DNA from 3 places in the Kineococcus deserti genome. Region 2 is predicted to be linked to each of the others. Evidence: riboswitches for the same ligand, from Rfam matches in the RefSeq annotation. Region 2 holds a riboswitch; each other region holds the start of a gene.
The links. Region 2 has a riboswitch for S-adenosylmethionine ahead of ACRYR2_RS02835 (putative leader peptide). Riboswitches for the same ligand answer to the same signal wherever they lie in the genome.
Positions count from the first base shown of each region.

Region 1: another riboswitch for S-adenosylmethionine. It lies ahead of ACRYR2_RS09925 (ABC transporter substrate-binding protein); the one in region 2 lies ahead of ACRYR2_RS02835 (putative leader peptide).
Region 3: another riboswitch for S-adenosylmethionine. It lies ahead of ACRYR2_RS10015 (rhodanese-like domain-containing protein); the one in region 2 lies ahead of ACRYR2_RS02835 (putative leader peptide).

Region 1 covers NZ_JBJLSI010000009.1:117,245-122,539, forward strand. The annotation lists partial or broken gene ACRYR2_RS09920 (Rne/Rng family ribonuclease) at 1-2,079, opposite strand, end outside; SAM riboswitch class I at 3,020-3,110, shown strand; gene ACRYR2_RS09925 (ABC transporter substrate-binding protein) at 3,326-4,693, shown strand; gene ACRYR2_RS09930 (carbohydrate ABC transporter permease) at 4,690-5,295, shown strand, end outside.
Region 2 covers NZ_JBJLSI010000002.1:180,845-186,139, forward strand. The annotation lists gene ACRYR2_RS02820 (OsmC family protein) at 60-563, opposite strand; gene ACRYR2_RS02825 (DUF7711 family protein) at 633-1,247, shown strand; gene ACRYR2_RS02830 (DUF1737 domain-containing protein) at 1,261-1,440, shown strand; SAM riboswitch class IV at 1,607-1,716, shown strand; gene ACRYR2_RS02835 (putative leader peptide) at 1,752-1,814, shown strand; gene ACRYR2_RS02840 (ABC transporter substrate-binding protein) at 1,864-3,498, shown strand; gene ACRYR2_RS02845 (ABC transporter permease) at 3,479-4,498, shown strand; gene ACRYR2_RS02850 (ABC transporter permease) at 4,495-5,295, shown strand, end outside.
Region 3 covers NZ_JBJLSI010000009.1:142,663-147,957, forward strand. The annotation lists gene ACRYR2_RS10010 (O-succinylhomoserine sulfhydrylase) at 1-1,004, opposite strand, end outside; gene ACRYR2_RS10015 (rhodanese-like domain-containing protein) at 1,055-1,456, opposite strand; SAM riboswitch class I at 1,462-1,548, opposite strand; gene ACRYR2_RS10020 (GNAT family N-acetyltransferase) at 1,697-2,182, opposite strand; gene sufU (Fe-S cluster assembly sulfur transfer protein SufU) at 2,241-2,660, opposite strand; gene ACRYR2_RS10030 (SufS family cysteine desulfurase) at 2,674-4,002, opposite strand; gene ACRYR2_RS10035 (DUF1684 domain-containing protein) at 3,999-4,775, opposite strand; gene ACRYR2_RS10040 (NtaA/DmoA family FMN-dependent monooxygenase) at 4,785-5,295, opposite strand, start outside.

The DNA of each region.
Region 1 (5,295 bases), on a different contig from region 2:
GACCTCGGCGACCTGGTGCTTGGTCCGGTCCCGGCCCAGGCACTCCACGAGCCGGCGCAGGACCAGGTCGCGGTTGGACTCCAGGACCATGTCGATGAAGTCGATGACGATGATCCCGCCGATGTCGCGCAGCCGCAGCTGCCGCACGATCTCCTCGGCCGCCTCGAGGTTGTTGCGGGTGACGGTCTCCTCGAGGGTGCCACCGGCGCCGGTGAACTTGCCGGTGTTGACGTCGATGACGTGCATCGCCTCGGTCGGGTCGATGACCAGCGACCCGCCCGAGGGCAGCCAGACCTTGCGGCCCAGGGCCTTGGCCAGCTGCTCGTCGATCCGGTGGTGCTCGAAGACGTCCTGGCTGCCCTCCCAGCGCTCGAGGCGCCCGGCGAGGTCGGGGGCCACGTCGGCGACGTAGCCGTGGACCGCGTCCCAGGCGGCGTCCCCGGAGACGACGACCTTGGAGAAGTCCTCGTTGAAGACGTCGCGCACGACGCGGACGGTCAGGTCCGGTTCACCGTGCAGCAGGATCGGCGCGTTCTTGCTCTGCGCCTTGGCCTGGATGGCCTCCCACGTCGCCTGCAGGCGCTGGACGTCGGCACGCAGCTCCTCCTCGGCCACGCCCTCGGCGGCGGTGCGCACGATGACGCCCGCGCCGGCGGGCACGACCTCCTTGAGGACCTTCTTCAGCCGCGCGCGCTCGGTGTCGGGCAGCTTGCGGGAGATGCCCGTCATCGACCCGCGCGGGACGTAGACGAGGTAGCGGCCGGGCAGGGAGACCTGGCTGGTCAGCCGGGCGCCCTTGTGGCCCACCGGGTCCTTGGTGACCTGGACCAGGACGGGGTCGCCGGACTTCAGCGCGGCCTCGATGCGCCGCGGCTGGCCCTCGAGCCCGGCGGCGTCCCAGTTGACCTCACCGGCGTACAGGACGGCGTTGCGTCCCTTGCCGACGTCGACGAACGCGGCCTCCATGCTCGGCAGCACGTTCTGCACGCGGCCGAGGTAGACGTTGCCGACCATCGTCGTCTGCGCCTGCTTGGCGCCGTAGTGCTCCACGAGGATCCCGTCCTCGAGGACGCCGATCTGGGTCTTGTCGTCCTGCTGGCGCACGACCATGACGCGCTCGACGGACTCGCGACGGGCCAGGAACTCGGCCTCGGTGAGGATGGCGCGCTTGCGACCGGCCTCCCGGCCCTCGCGGCGGCGCTGCTTCTTGGCCTCCAGGCGGGTCGAGCCGCGCAGCGCGGTGATCTCGTCCTCGCCGGTGCCGCCGGTGCCGCCGGTGCTGCGCGGCCGGCGCGGTTCCCGGACCCGGGTGACGGTGTTCGGCGGGTCGTCGGGCGAGGTCTCCTCCGAGTCGGCCGCCCCCCCGCGGCGACGGCGGCGACGACGGCGCCGGGACGAGCCCGACGACTCCTCGCCGTCCTCGCCGGTGTCCTCGCCGGCGTCCTCCTCGGACTCCTCCGGCTCCTCGGTCTCGTCGGACTCACGGGCCTCCTCGTCGGAGTCCCCGGTCGGAGCCTCCTCGTCGGAGTCCTCACGGGTGCGGCTGCGGCGGCCCCGTCCGCCGCGGCGACGGCGGCGGCGCGGTGCACCCCCGTCCTCGTCCCGGTCCTCGTCCTGGCCGTCCTCGGTGTCGTCCTCGGCGCCGGCGTCGTCCAGGGTCTCCTCGAGGTCGTCGGCGGTGCCTTCGAGCACGTCCTCGTCGACCTCGTCGACCTCGTCGGTCTCGTCCTGGTCGGCCTGCCCGGTCTCGAAGGCGCGGCGGGCGAAGACGTCGAGGGCGTCCTGGTCGGCTCCGGGCGGCGGGCCGGCCGGGGCGGAGGCGCGGCGACGGCGCCGAGGCGCCTCCTCGGCCTCGGGAGCCTGGAAGAACAGGGCGGTCGCGCGGGCGGCGGCGTCGGCCGCGCGCTCGGCGTCGGTGCGCTCACGGCGGCCACCGCGGGCCATCCCGGCGGCGCGCAGGAGCACCGGGTCGTCCATGAGGTCGGGCTGGGTCTCGGGCTGGGCCTCGGATCGGGTCTCGACCTGCTCCTCGACGGGCGCCTCGGCCGGGGCCGCACCGGCCCCGGTGGGCTGCTCGACGGGCGCCTCCTCGACGGGGACGTCCTCGGCGACGGCGGCGACCTCGGCCACCTCCGGCACCGGCGTCGCCTCTGGAGCCGCCGGGGTCACGTCGACGGTCGGCTCGACGGTCGGCTCGACGGGCGCAGCGGTGGCCTTGCGGGAGCGGCGGCGCCGGGCAGGAGCCTTGACCGGCTCGGCCGGGGCCTCGTCGGCGGCGGGCTCGGCGGCCGCTTCGGCCGCGGCGACCGGTTCGGCGACCGGCTCGGCGACCGGCTCGGGGCTCACCTCGGGGGTGGCCACCTTGCGGGTGGCGCGGCGCGTGCGGCGGCGCGGGGCCGCCTCCTCGGCAGCGGGCACCTCGGCAGCGGGTGCCTCGACCGCGGGGGCGTCGGGGGCCGGCACGGTCACGGGGGCGGGCGTCTCCGCCTCGACGGTGGTCTCGACAGGGGCCTCGACGTGCGCCGGCGGGCCGGCGGGACGACTGGCCGCGCGACGTCGCCGCGGCTTCGTCGCGGGGGTGGTCTTCTCGTCCGCGGCAGCTGCGGCGGCGTTCTCTTCAGGTGTGGTCGTCACGGGTTGCTCCGCTTCGCCCGCAGCGTCCGCTCCACCGGTCAACCCGCGGCCGCTCGAGCGTCCTCGTCGGAATCGCCGGGCGGGTCGTCCCGCACCCGACGGAAGTCCTCGGTGCACCGGCGGGTTCGCGCGACGCGTGCTCCGCCCGTGCCGCCGGCGGTCGTCGTCCAGCACGAGGGCCGGGGCGCCTGCGAGGTCCTTCCACCAGACCGCGGCGCTGCCCGGGACCCGCGCACCAGGCGGCGGTCTCGACGGCGGGCCGCGCGCCCGGTGTGGGGAACGCTCGGCCACCGCCAGTGTGGCACAGCCGACCGCAGGTGACCCTTCGCACCGATCCGGCAGGAACGTGGTCAGGAGGCCCCCGCGTCCGCTACGGTCTGATCAACACCCATCCAGAGTGGCCGAGAGACCTGGCTCGTCGACGCCACAGCAACCACCGCGCGAGCGGCAGGTGCTCCCGCCAGGGGCGATGGAGGAACCGCTGTGACCAGCTGTACCCGTCTGACCCGGCGTTACCACGTCGACCTCTCGCGCACGGCCTCGATGACCTGTACCCCGGGTTCGTCGATGCGCCGGGGGACGCTCCGCGCTCTCTGACCAGCGCAGTCCCTCCCCCAGACCCCTCCCGAGCGCGCCGCCACCGCGCGCACCCCCGACGGACGTCCGTCCGCCCACCCACCGGAGCACACCCATGTCCGCGCCCCGTCGCACCCCTCTGCCCACGAGCACCTCGCGCCTGATCGCCTCCCGCCGCCGGGTGCTGTCCTCCGCCCTCGGCATCGGCGCGCTCGGTGCGCTCGCCGCCTGCGGTGAGGAGCAGTCGGCCTCCGGGCTGGCCGCCGCGCAGGCCGTCGACCTGCAGGGCGCGACCATCAAGCTGATGGTCAACCAGCCGCACGTGCTGGCCTTCACCGACCTGCTCGGGCCGGCGTTCGAGCAGGAGTTCGGCGGCAAGCTCGAGGTCACCGCGATCCCCTACGACCAGCTGACGAGCAAGCAGATCCTGGACGTGCAGGGCGGCGACGGGGAGTTCGACGTCTTCGACTACTTCTACTTCGGCCTCGGTGAGCTGGTGAACGCCGACGCCCTCGTGGACCTGACCGACTGGATCGGCGCGAACGGCGACATCGGCACCGACGACTTCCTCCCGTCGGTCTACGACCCGTACACGCTGCTGGACGGCAAGCGCTACGGCCTGCCCTTCGACGGCGACACCCACGTCCTCTACTACAACGCCGAGGTTTTCGAGCGGTACGGCGTGCAGCCGCCCACGACGTGGGACGAGTACGACGCCGCCGCGGCGAAGATCACCCAGGACTCCGGCGGCAGCGTCTACGGCGCGATCGTCGAGGGCCAGCAGGTGCCGATGATCCTCGGCTGCTCCTTCATCAACCGCCTCGCCGGGTACGGCGGGACGCTGGTCGACGCCGACGGCGGGCCGGCGTTCGCGGGCCAGGAGGGGCTGGCCGCGCTGCAGCACCTCATCACCGTGGCGCCCTCGGCGCTGCCGACGCCGCTGCAGACCGGCTTCGACCAGGCCAACTCGGCGTTCCTGGCCGGTCAGGGCGCGATGCTCGACACCTGGACCGACCTGGGGCTGAAGGCGCAGGACCCGGCCAGCTCGAAGATCGTCGACAAGTGGGGCGTGGTGACGCTGCCGGTCGGCGGGTCGAACACGACACCGCGTTCGGCGCTGGACTCCGGTTTCGGCCTCGGCGTCTCGACGGCCTCGTCCCAGCAGGACAAGGCGGCCGCGTTCATCAAGTGGGCCACCGACCGGGAGCGCAACTTCCTGCTGGCCTCGACGGCCGGGTCGGGCATCGACCCGGCCCGCACGAGCGTGCTGGAGTCGGCGGAGTACGCCACCGCCGCCGGGAAGGCGACCGACGTCATCCGCGAGGGCCTGACGGGCGACCCGCTGGTGTGGCCGAAGCAGGCCGGCGCGCCGAAGGCCCTGCAGGACCTCGTCGACCAGCTCGCGCTGGCCATCCAGGGCACCGAGGACCCGCAGGCCGCGCTCGACAAGGCCGCCGAGAGCTGGGGGAAGACGCTCGGATGACGCTCCTGGACGAACGACGCGGCACCGTGCCGCGCCAGCGCGGCAACGGCTCCCGGCGCGCCGTCCCCGGACGGCACCGCCCGGGGCACGTCTCGACGTGGCTGGCCGCGCCGAGCCTGGCCGGGCTCGCCCTGATGCTCGTCTACCCGACGCTGTTCGTCGTGGCGCTGGCGTTCACCAAGTCGTCGCTGGCCAAACCGCTGCAGGTCTTCACCGGCACCGACAACTTCGTCGAGGCCTGGGAGTCGGTGGCGTTCGCCGGCTCCCTGGTGCGCTCGGTGGTGTTCGCCGTCGTCGCCGCGCTGGCGGCGACGGCCCTCGGAGTGGTGCTGGCGCTGCTGCTGCACGCGCGGGGCACCCGGTTCGGCGTCGTCGGCACGATCCTGCTGCTGCCGCTGGTGACACCACCGGTCATGGTCGGGGTGGCGTGGAAGCTCATGCTGGCCCCGGTCGGCGGGGCGTTCGGCGGGCTGTTCTCGGCGCTCGGGTTCCCGGGGGCCAACCCGCTGGGCGACAGCGTCGGCGCGTTCGGTGCGCTCGTCGTCATGCACGTGTGGCAGTGGACCCCGCTGGTGACGTTGCTGGTGTTCGCGGCCCTGCTC
Region 2 (5,295 bases):
CCCGGCGATCAAGGACTCGACAGTCCTCGATCACCGGGGTTCAGTCCTCGATCACGGGGTCAGGCGCGGGCGACGGTGACCTTCGGCGGGGTCTGCAGCGTCTGGGCGATGACGCAGTAGCGCTCGGCCAGGGAGATCATCTTGGCCTCGGTCGCCTCGTCGGCGTCGGAGGTGAAGTCGAAGGTGATGGTCACGTCGGTGATGCCGACGGGGACCTCGCGCGAGACGCCGAGGGTGCCGCGGGCGTCCCAGTGCGCCTCGGCCGTCACCGAGGCGTTGCGCAGCTCCACCCCCATGGCCGTCGCGACGCTGCGCAGCGACACCCCGGCGCAGGCGGCCACGGCCTCGCACAGCATGTCGGCCGAGCAGGCCTCGGTCCCGTCACCACCGGCGGCGGGGTGCAGCCCCGCGCGGGTCGTGCCGGCGAAGCCGTCGACCGAGACCCCGATGGACGCTCCGTCCAGCACCGCCACGGCCTTGGCCGGCACCAGCGCCTTCGCCGGGTCCTCGCGGTAGGAGTCCTTCAACGGCTTCTGCAGGGCTCTCAGTTCGGTCGAATCCACCGGCGAAGCTTAGGCCCCCGGGTGGTCCGACCCGCAACCTCACCGCCCCGCTGGGCCACACTGCGGCACGTGAAGTGGACCACTGCCGTCAGGACCCTCGAGGACGTCGCCGACCGCTGCGCGCACATGGACCGCCAGCCCGGGACGATCGTGCGGCTGCGCGTCACCGAGGCGTGGGTCTTCGGCGACCTGCTGGGCCCGCGCCGGGACTCCCTGGACGACCTCGGGTCGGTGCGCGTGGCCCTGGTGACGTCGGCGCCGGAGGAGGACTGCGCGCTGTTCACCCGGCCCCCCGCCGCGGGGCACTGGCTGACCGCCTCGGGGCTGGAGAAGAAGCCGGTGCAGCTGTTCTTCCGTTCCGCGCACGCCCCCGTGTGGAACCACCTCGTCGAGCGTCCGGTGCAGTTCTGGTCGCACGAGGACGGCCCGGAGCACGACGTGCTCGTCCAGCTGCGGGCCGGCGAGGGCGACGCGCTGCGCCCGCCGGCCCCGACGGCCGCGGAGCTGCGCGCGCGCCTGGACCGCGAGCTGGCCGTGAGCCTGGGGGCGCTGGCGCGCACGGCCCGCGACTACGACGAGAAGCGCTGGGCGCCGGGGTCGCCGAAGAAGCGCGGTGACGCGCTGTGCGACGCGGCCCTGGGCCTGGTGGACCTGCAGGAGGCCAGGAACAGGCTGGGGGCCTGACTACCGTGGGGACATGAGCGACGAGAAGCTGACCTACCGCCTGCTGACCGGCCCCGACGACCGTTCCTTCTGCGAGAAGGTGAGCGCCGCCCTGGCCGACGGCTACGTGCTGTACGGCAGTCCGTCGGTGACGACGACCGACGGGCGCACCGTGGCCGCGCAGGCCGTCGTGCTGCCGCACGTCCTGGGCTGACCGAACCCCGCCCCGCGCGACCCGGACGGTTGCGCGGGGTGGTGCCCGGGCCGGCCGCCTGCGCAACGGCGCGCAGGGCCCGAAGACGGCGGAAACTCCCGTCGATCCGGTGCGCCGCACCATCGACCCTTGACACCCGCTCCGGAAACCTCATAGTTTCTTCGTAGGTCATGAGTGACAGCGCGAAGCCCTGGCTCGCTGTCCGGCAACCCTCCTCCGTGGCGGGGTGCCCCAGGTGACGACCCGGCCGAACGACACGTTCGACAAGTGCGGATCCCGAGGAGCAGACGTTGGCACACCCCCGTGACGCGGTGCTGACCGCCCGCCGGCACGTCGACCTCCTGCGCACCAGCAGCGCCACCTGTCGCCGTTAGGACTTCCCCCGCCCGTTCCCCTCCCGGCCCCACCAGGAGTTCCTCCAGCATGCCCGCACGCCCTCGAAGAACCGTCCTCGCCGCCTCCGCCGCCCTGCTGCTCGCCGGGTGCGCCGGCTCCAGCGCGGTCCAGCAACCCGCCGCGGACGCCCAGCGCGTCAACGGCGGAACCGTCGTCTACGGCCACCAGCAGGAACCCGCCTGCGTGTTCGGCGGCTGGATCGAGCAGGCCTACCTGTCGACCCAGGTCCTGGACGCCCTGACCTCCCTGGACGAGGACCGTGTCGCCGTCCCGTGGCTGGCGCAGTCGTGGGAGACCTCGGCCGACGGCCTGACCTGGACCTTCCACCTGCGACCGGGTGTGGAGTTCACCGACGGGACGGCGCTGACCGCCGGGGCCGTGGCCTACAACTTCGACTACTGGATGGGCGGCGGGAACACCACCGCGAAGGTGTGGCTCGAGGGCTACTACGAGTCGGCCGCGGCGCTGGACGACCTGACGCTGCAGGTGCACCTCTCCAAGCCGTACCCGCGGCTGGCCGAGAACCTGGCGCAGGGCTACTCCGGCATCCAGTCCCAACAGGCTCTCCAGACCCGGACGAAGGAGCAGAACTGCGAGGCGCCGATCGGCTCGGGCGCCTTCGTCGTCGAGCGCTGGGACCGCGGCGAGCAGATCGTGCTGCGCCGCAACGACAACTACACCTCACCGCCGGCGAACGCGAAGCACACCGGGCCCGCCTACGTGCAGGAGGTGCGGTGGAAGTTCATCGCCGACGCGACCACCCGCGTCGCGTCGCTGCGCTCGGGTGAGACCGACGCGATCTACGACGTCCCCGCCGTCGACTACGACGACCTGGGCGCCGACGGGTACACCGATCTGAAGTACGTCACCGGCGGCCGCCCGCAGCAGCTGGCGTTCAACACCCGGCAGGGACCGTTCACCGACGAGAAGGTGCGCAAGGCCTTCGCCTACAGCCTGGACCGCCGCTCGCTGGTCGAGACGATCGGCCGGGGCGTCATCCCCTACGAGGGCAACGGAGCGGTCTCGCAGTCCACCCCGGGGTACAGCCAGGCCGCGGCCGACGCCTACGACCTCGACCTGGACACCGCCAACCGCCTCCTGGACGAGGCGGGCTGGACAGGCCGGGACGCCGACGGAACCCGCACCAAGGACGGCGAACGGCTCAGCGTCGTCCTGCCCTACAACTCCGGGACGATCATCAACGCCGACGGCGCCTCGATCCTGCAGGGCGTGCAGGAACAGGCGAAGGCGACGGGTTTCGCCGTCGACCTCGTCACGGTGCCACCGAGCGGGTTCTTCTCGGGGCAGTACACGAAACCCGACGAGCGGGACATCGCGACCGGGTACTGGACGGCCGTCACCGCCGGGATCCTCTGGGTCAACTGGCGGCCGGCGACGCAGGAGTGGCCGAACGGCAACAACGCCGCGTTCTTCGACGACGACGGCCTGGCCGACCTCATCGACCGCGCCAACCAGACCGCCGACGTCGAAGCGCAGAACGCGCTGTACGAACAGGCGCAGGAGTACATCGCCGACCACGCGCTGGCGATCGGCCTGTTCGACCGGCTCAGCACGCTCGCGGTGAACCCCGAACTGCGGGACGTCTGGCAGGAGAACGCACAGGGAGGACCGGTGTTCTACGATGCCCACTTCGTCCGCTGAGACGATCGACGTCAGGTTCTCCGCCGAACCCGTCGAGACACGCTCGCACCGCACCCGCCGGCTCGCCGCCGCCGTCGCGCGCCGCGTCGCCGGCGCCGTCGTCGTCCTGTGGGGCGCGGCGACCGTCGCCTTCCTCGCGCAGGTCGTCCTGCCCGGCGACCGGGCCACGATCATCTTCAACATCCGCGCCGGGCAGCCCATCGAGCGCACTCCCGAAGAACTCGCCGAGATCAACGCGCAGTACGGCTTCCAGAACCCGGTGTGGCAGCAGTACGTCGACTACCTCTCCGGCCTGGTGCGCGGCGACCTCGGCAACTCCTACCAGCAGTTCCGGCCCGTCACCGACATCATCGGCGAGCAGCTCGCACCCACGCTGGTCCTCACGCTGTCGGCCATCGCCCTCAGCTGGCTGATCATGGTCGCCTGGGTGACGCTCACCGCCGGCCGGGACCGCGCCTCGGGTCTCGGCGCGGCGGTGGACACCGCCACCGCGGGCCTGCCGCACTACTGGCTGGGCATCATCCTGCTGCTGGTGTTCGCGCTGAACCTGCGCTGGTTCCCGGTCATCAGCGGCAACTCTCCCACCGGTCTGCTGCTGCCGGCCCTGACGCTGGCGGTCCCGCTGGCCGGTTTCATGGGCCAGGCCACGCGCTCGGAGTTCGAGCGGTCGCTGCAGCAGCCGTTCGTGCTGTCGGCGCGCACCCGGGGCATGAGCGACACCGGGATCCGGTTGCGGCACGTGCTGCGGCACTCCGCGCTGCCGGCCGTGACGCTGTCCGGCTGGGCGCTGGGCGCGACGATCTCCGGCGCCGTCGTCGTCGAGACGGTCTTTACCCGCGCCGGCGTCGGCCGGGTCCTGGTCACCGCGGTGAACAACCAGGACCTGCCCATCGTCACCGGGGTCGTCGTCCTCGTCGCCGCCCTCTACGTCGTCGCCAACCTCGTCGTCGACGCCCTGCACGCCCTCATCGACCCGCGCCTGGCCAAGGGGAAGTCGTGACAACTCTCACTCTCACCAGAGTCACCACGCCCCGCAAGCACCCGTGGGGGGTGTACCTGGCCGGGCTCGTGGCGGTGTTCCTCCTCCTCGCCGTGATCGCGCCCGGTGCCCTCGACACCACCGACCCGCTGGCGCTGCACCTGTCGCAGGCGCTGCAGGCCCCCGGCCCCGGGCACTGGTTCGGCACCGACGAGGCCGGGCGCGACCTGTGGAGCCGGGTGGTGCACGGCGCCCGGCCGTCGCTGGCCATCGGCCTGGGTGCCACGGCCGTCAGCCTCGCGCTGGCGGTGGTCCTGGGGTCGCTGGCGGCGCTGGGCGGCAAGGTCGTGGCCCCGGCCGTCGACCGCGTCGTGGAGGTGCTGTTCAGCTTCCCCAGCCTGCTGCTGGCCCTGCTGCTCGTGGCGCTGCTCGGGCCGTCGGCGCTGACCCAGGCCGTCGCGGTCGGGGTCGGCACGGCGCCGGGCTACGCGCGGATGATCCGCGGGCAGATCCTGTCCGCCAAGGGTTCGGCCTACGTCGAGGCGGCCGTGGCGCTGGGGCACTCCCCGGCCCGCATCCTGCGCCGGCACGTCCTGCCGAACGCCGTCCGGCCGCTGGTGGCGATCATGGCGCTGTCGATCGGGCAGTCGATCGTCTGGGCCTCCAGCCTGTCCTTCCTCGGCCTCGGGGTCGCCCCGCCGAGCTCGGAGTGGGGCGCGCTGCTGGAAGCGGGCCGCCCCTACATCGCCCACGCCTGGTGGCTCACCGTCGTCCCGGGCCTGGTCATCGTGGCCCTGGCACTGGCCGCGACCACGCTG
Region 3 (5,295 bases), on a different contig from region 2:
ACGATCGTCAGGGCGTCGAGGACCTCGAAGGCCCGTTCCCTGCCGCGGCCGGCCGGGGCGTCGAGTTCGAAGGTGACGATCGTGCCGCCCAGTTCCATCTGCCGCTCGGCCAGGTCGAACTGCGGGTGGCTGGCCAGCAGCGGGTAGCGCACCCAGCGGATGCCCGCCTGCTGTTCGAGGTGCTCGGCGATGCGCAGAGCCGAGGCGGCCGAGTGCCGCACCCGCAGGCTGAGGGTTTCCAGCCCCTTGGCCAGCGTCCAGGCGTTGAACGGGCTGAGCGTCGGGCCGGTGTGCCGGGTGAGTTCGCGGAACCGGCCGTCGACGAACTCCTTCGTGCCCAGCACCGCCCCACCCATGACGCGGCCCTGGCCGTCGATGTGCTTGGTCGCCGAGTAGACGACGACGTCCGCGCCGAACGCCAGCGGCCGCTGGCCGACGGGTGAGGTGAAGGCGTTGTCCACCACGACGATCGCCCCCGCGGCGTGCGCGAGTTCGCTGACGGCGGCGATGTCCACGAGTGTCTGCATCGGGTTGGCCGGCGTCTCGAAGAACACCGCCTGCGCCGGCGTCGACAACGCCCGTTCCCACTGCGCGAGGTCCTCACCGTCGACGAACTCGGTGACGACCCCCCAACGCGGCAGGATCTCGTCGAGGACGGCGAAGCAGGACCCGAACAGGCTGCGGGCGGCGACGACCCGGTCCCCCGCGCCGAGCAGCGCGGCGAGGGCGTAGAACACCGCCGACATCCCGCTGGCCAGGCCGTAGCACGCTTCGGCGCCCTCGAGCCGGCGCAGCCGCTCGGTGAACACCGACACCGTCGGGTTGCCGTAGCGGGAGTAGACGTACCGGTCGACGTCACCGGCGAAGGCGGCCTCGGCGTCGGCCGCGGTCTCGTAGACGTAGCCGGAGGTGAGGTACAGCGCCTCGGCGGTCTCCTCGAACGGTGACCGGGTCAGGCCGGCGCGCACGGCCGTGGTGTCCGGCCGCCACCCCCGGTCCGTCACGGTGCTGGATCCGTCCGCTCCGTCGCGACGCGGAGGACGCCGCTCGTCGCTCACGACTGCCGCCAGGGCAGACCGGCCGCGCGCCAGCCGGACCCACCGCGGTGGCCGTCGGCGTCCAGCGGCCCCTCGAAACCCTCCAGGACGTTGTAGCTGGGCGTGATCCCGGCCGTCGTCGCCGCCTCGGCCGCCGCCACCGAGCGCTGCCCGGAGCGGCACAGGAAGACGACCTTGCGGTCGCTGCCCGGGGTGATCCCGGCGGTCGCCAGCTCGCCGAGGAAGCGCTCGGGGTCGACCGGCAGCCAGCTCACGAGGACGGGATCGGTCCCCAGCGCCGTCGGCGTCCCGACGAAGCGCCACTCGGCCTCCGTGCGGACGTCCACGAGGACCGCGTCGGGGTCCTCACGGACGAGGTCGAAGGCCTCACGCGGGGTGAGGTCGCCGGCGTAACCCACTGTTCCTCCCATCGGTCCTGGCATGAGCACCCTCCCGAGGGGGGTTGCTGCGGCGTCGACGAGCCAGGTCTCTCGGCCGCTCTGGATGGTCCGGTCAGCGTAGGGCATGGGCGCCCGCACCGGGTCCAGGACGGTGCGACGCGTCGCGGCTGCGGGGCCGCACCCACCGCGGTGCCGGGCGCGAGGACGCCGAGGACGCCGGGCTCCGTGCGCGGGGCCGTCGGCGCCGGGGTGGATCGGTCAGAGGAGGCGGTGCATGACGTGCAGTCCCACGTAGCCGTGCTCGGGGTGGTCGAAGGCCTGCGGAACGGTGCCGACGATGGCGAACCCGAGACCCTGCCACAGCGCCACGGCCGCGGTGTTCGTCTCGACGACGGCGTTGAACTGCATCGCCAGGAAACCCTCCTCGCGCGCCCAGGCCAGGACGTGCTCGGCCAGGGCCCGGCCCACGCCGCGACCCCGGGCGGCGGGCGAGACCATGAAACTGGCCGTCGCGACGTGCGATCCGGCGCCGGGGCGGTTCGGTCCGGACTTCGCGGTGCCCAGCACCACCCCGTCCTCCACCGCCACGAAGGTCCCCCACGGCGGGGCGTCCACCCACAACTGCCGCGCCCGTTCCGAGGTCAGTCCCTGCGGCAGCGCGTACGTCTCGCCGTCGGCGACGATCTCGTCGAAGAACGGCCAGACCTGCACCCAGTCGGCGTCGGTGAACTCGCGGATCTCCACGCCACGCACGCTACCCGGGCCGGCGTTCCGGTCACGGTGCCGGACGTCCCGGTCCGGCTCAGGCGCGCAGCAGGGCGTCGGTCAGCGCCGACCAGCTGAGCAGCGCGCACTTCACCCGCGCCGGGTACCTGGCCACCCCGGCGAAGGCGACGGCGTCGCCGAGGACCTCCTCGTCCCCGGGGTCCTCGCCGCGGCTGGTGAGCATGTGCTGCACCGCTTCGCGCAGCGGTGCGACCTGCTCGACGGACAGGCCGACGACGAGGTCGTGCAGCACCGAGGCCGAGGCCCGGCTGATGGAACACCCGACCGCGTCGTACGACACGTCACCCAGGACGTCCCCGTCGAGACGCACGCGCAGCGTGATCTCGTCGCCGCAGGTGGGGTTGACGTGGTGGGCCTCGGAGCCGAACGGTGCCCGCAGCCCTTCGCCGTGCGGGCGTTTGGAGTGCTCGATGATCAGCTGCTGGTACAGGTCCACGCCGCTCAGAATCTCACGCGAACAGGGCGCGGACGCGGTGCAGCCCGCGCAGCACGGCGTCCACGTCCGAGGGCTGGTTGTACGGCCCGAAACTCACCCGGGTCGTCGCCGCGACCCCGAACCGGCGGTGCAGCGGCCAGGCGCAGTGGTGCCCGACCCGCACCGCGACACCCTCGTCGTCGAGCAGCTGACCGACGTCGTGGGCGTGCACGTCCTCGACCACGAACGAGACGAGCCCGACGCGGTCGGCGGCGTCCAGCGGCCCCAGGACCCGTACCCACGGCAGGTCCGCGAGTTCGGCCAGCAGCCGCCGGGTGAGGTGGCGTTCGTGCGCCTCGACCCGTGCGGTCCCCGAACCGTCGGGCCCCAGACCGCGCAGGTAGTCGACGGCGGCGTGCAGGCCGACGGCCTGCGCCGTCATCGGCACCCCCGCCTCGAACTTCTGCGGCGCCGGCGCGAACGTCGAGCGTTCCATCCGCACCAGTTCGATCATCGATCCGCCGGTGAGGAACGGCGGCATCGCCTCGAGCAGGTCGGCCCGCCCCCACAGCACCCCGATGCCCGAGGGTCCCAGCATCTTGTGCCCGGAGAACGCGGCGAGGTCGACGCCGAGGGAGGGCAGGTCGACCGGCAGGTGCGGCACGGACTGGCAGGCGTCCAGCACCACGAGGGCGCCGACCCGGCGGGCCGCCTCGACGAACCGCCGCACGGGGGCGAGCCCACCCAGCACGTTGGACGCGTGCGCGAAGGCGACGACCCTGGTCCGCTCGCTGACCAGCCCGTCGAGCGCGTCGACGTCCAGGACGCCCTCGTCGGTCACCGGCACCCAGCGCAGCACCGCACCCGTGCGCGCGCACAGCTCCTGCCACGGCACGAGGTTGGCGTGGTGCTCGGCCTCGGTGACCAGGACCTCGTCGCCCTCGGCGAGCACGAACCGCGGGTCGACGACCTGCCCGGCCGGCGCCGTTCCGCGGGTGGCGTACGCGGTCGTGGTGCTGAACGCGTGCGCGACCAGGTTGAGCGACTCGGTGGCGTTCTTGGTGAACACCACCTCGGCGGCCGGGACGCCGACGAAGTCCGCGATCGCGGCGCGGGCGGCCTCGAAGTCGTCGGTGGCCTCCTCGGCGAGCTGGTGGGCACCGCGGTGCACGGCCGCGTTGCGCGTGGCGTAGAACGTCCGCTCGGCGTCGAGGACGGCGAGCGGTTTCTGCGACGTCGCCCCGGAGTCCAGGTACACCAGGGGTTTGCCGGAGCGGGTGGTCCTGCCCAGGATCGGGAAGTCGGCCCGCAGTGACGCGAGTTCTGCGTCGCTGAACGGGGCGGCCAGCAGTTCGGCGGTCATCGCGGGTCCTTCTCCCCCGCCGGGACGGCGACGGTGAGCCGGTTCTCGGCCGGCGGCAGCGGGCAGGTGGCGTGGTCGGTGAAGGCGCACGGCAGGTTCTGCGCGCGGTTGAAGTCCAGCACGACGCGGCCCCCGACGGTCGGGACGGGCACCGAACGGGTCGTGCCCGTCGTCGTCACCCCGCTCGTGGCGTCGGTGAACAACGCCGAACCGCCCCGGAACACCGTCAGCTGCTGCGGGCCGCCGAGCTCGAACCGCACGACGCCGACGGCCTGCTGGTGGTGCTGCAGGCCCTCGACGACGGCGCCCACGACGACGTCCTGGACCTGCGCGTGGGGCACGAACTCGGCGTCGAGCACGTAGCGCTCGTCGAAGTCGAACACCGGCACACCGGTGAACGCGGCCAGCGTCGGGGACTGCGGGTCGCGCACCCGTAGCGCGTGCATCCCGCTGCGCTGCATGACCTCCACCCGCCGCTCGCCGATCCCGACGAGGATTCCGGGACCACCCTCGACCGTCTGGACGCGCACCGTGCCGTCGACCACGGCCCCCTCGACCACGACCTCGTCGGCCGCGGTGGCCGTGACCGAGACGCCGCCCTCGACCGAGCCCCAGACACCGGGCAGTCCCTCCACGGCGGCGGGTCCGCCGACGAGCCAGTGCAGACCGGTCAGGCTCAGCCACCCGTGCGGCTTGCTCAGTTCAGCGGTGCGCGAGGTGCGCCACGCCTCCCAGGCGGCGCGGGCGGTGTCGATGTCGGCGGTCGTGGTCACGAGGACTCCTCAGGCGGTGGCGCGGACGGTACCGGTGGCGTGCGGGTGCTTCAGGCCCAGGTGGTCCCGCAGCGTCGTTCCGGTGTACTCGGTGCGGTAGCTGCCACGCTCCTGCAGCAGCGGGACGACCTCCTCGACGAACTCGTCGAGCCCGGTCGGGGTGAGGTGCGGCACCAGGATGAAACCGTCGCAGGCGTCGGCCTGGACGTAGGCGTCCATCTCGGCCGCGACCTGTTCGGGGGTGCCGACGAACTGCTGGCGCCCGGAGACCTCGATGACCAGTTCGCGGGCGTTCCAGCCCTTCGCGGCGGCCAGGTCGCGCCACTCGCGGGCCACCTCGACGGGGTCCCGGGGGAACCGGGTACGGCCCTGGGCGATCGTCGAGGTCGGGTCGGGGTCCTCGGCCGGCAGCGGGCCGTCGGGGTCGAACCCGGTGAGGTCGCGCCCCCAGACCTGCTCGAGGAACGCGACGGCCTGCTCCGGCCCGACCTGCTGGAACCGGATGGCGCGGGCGTTCTCG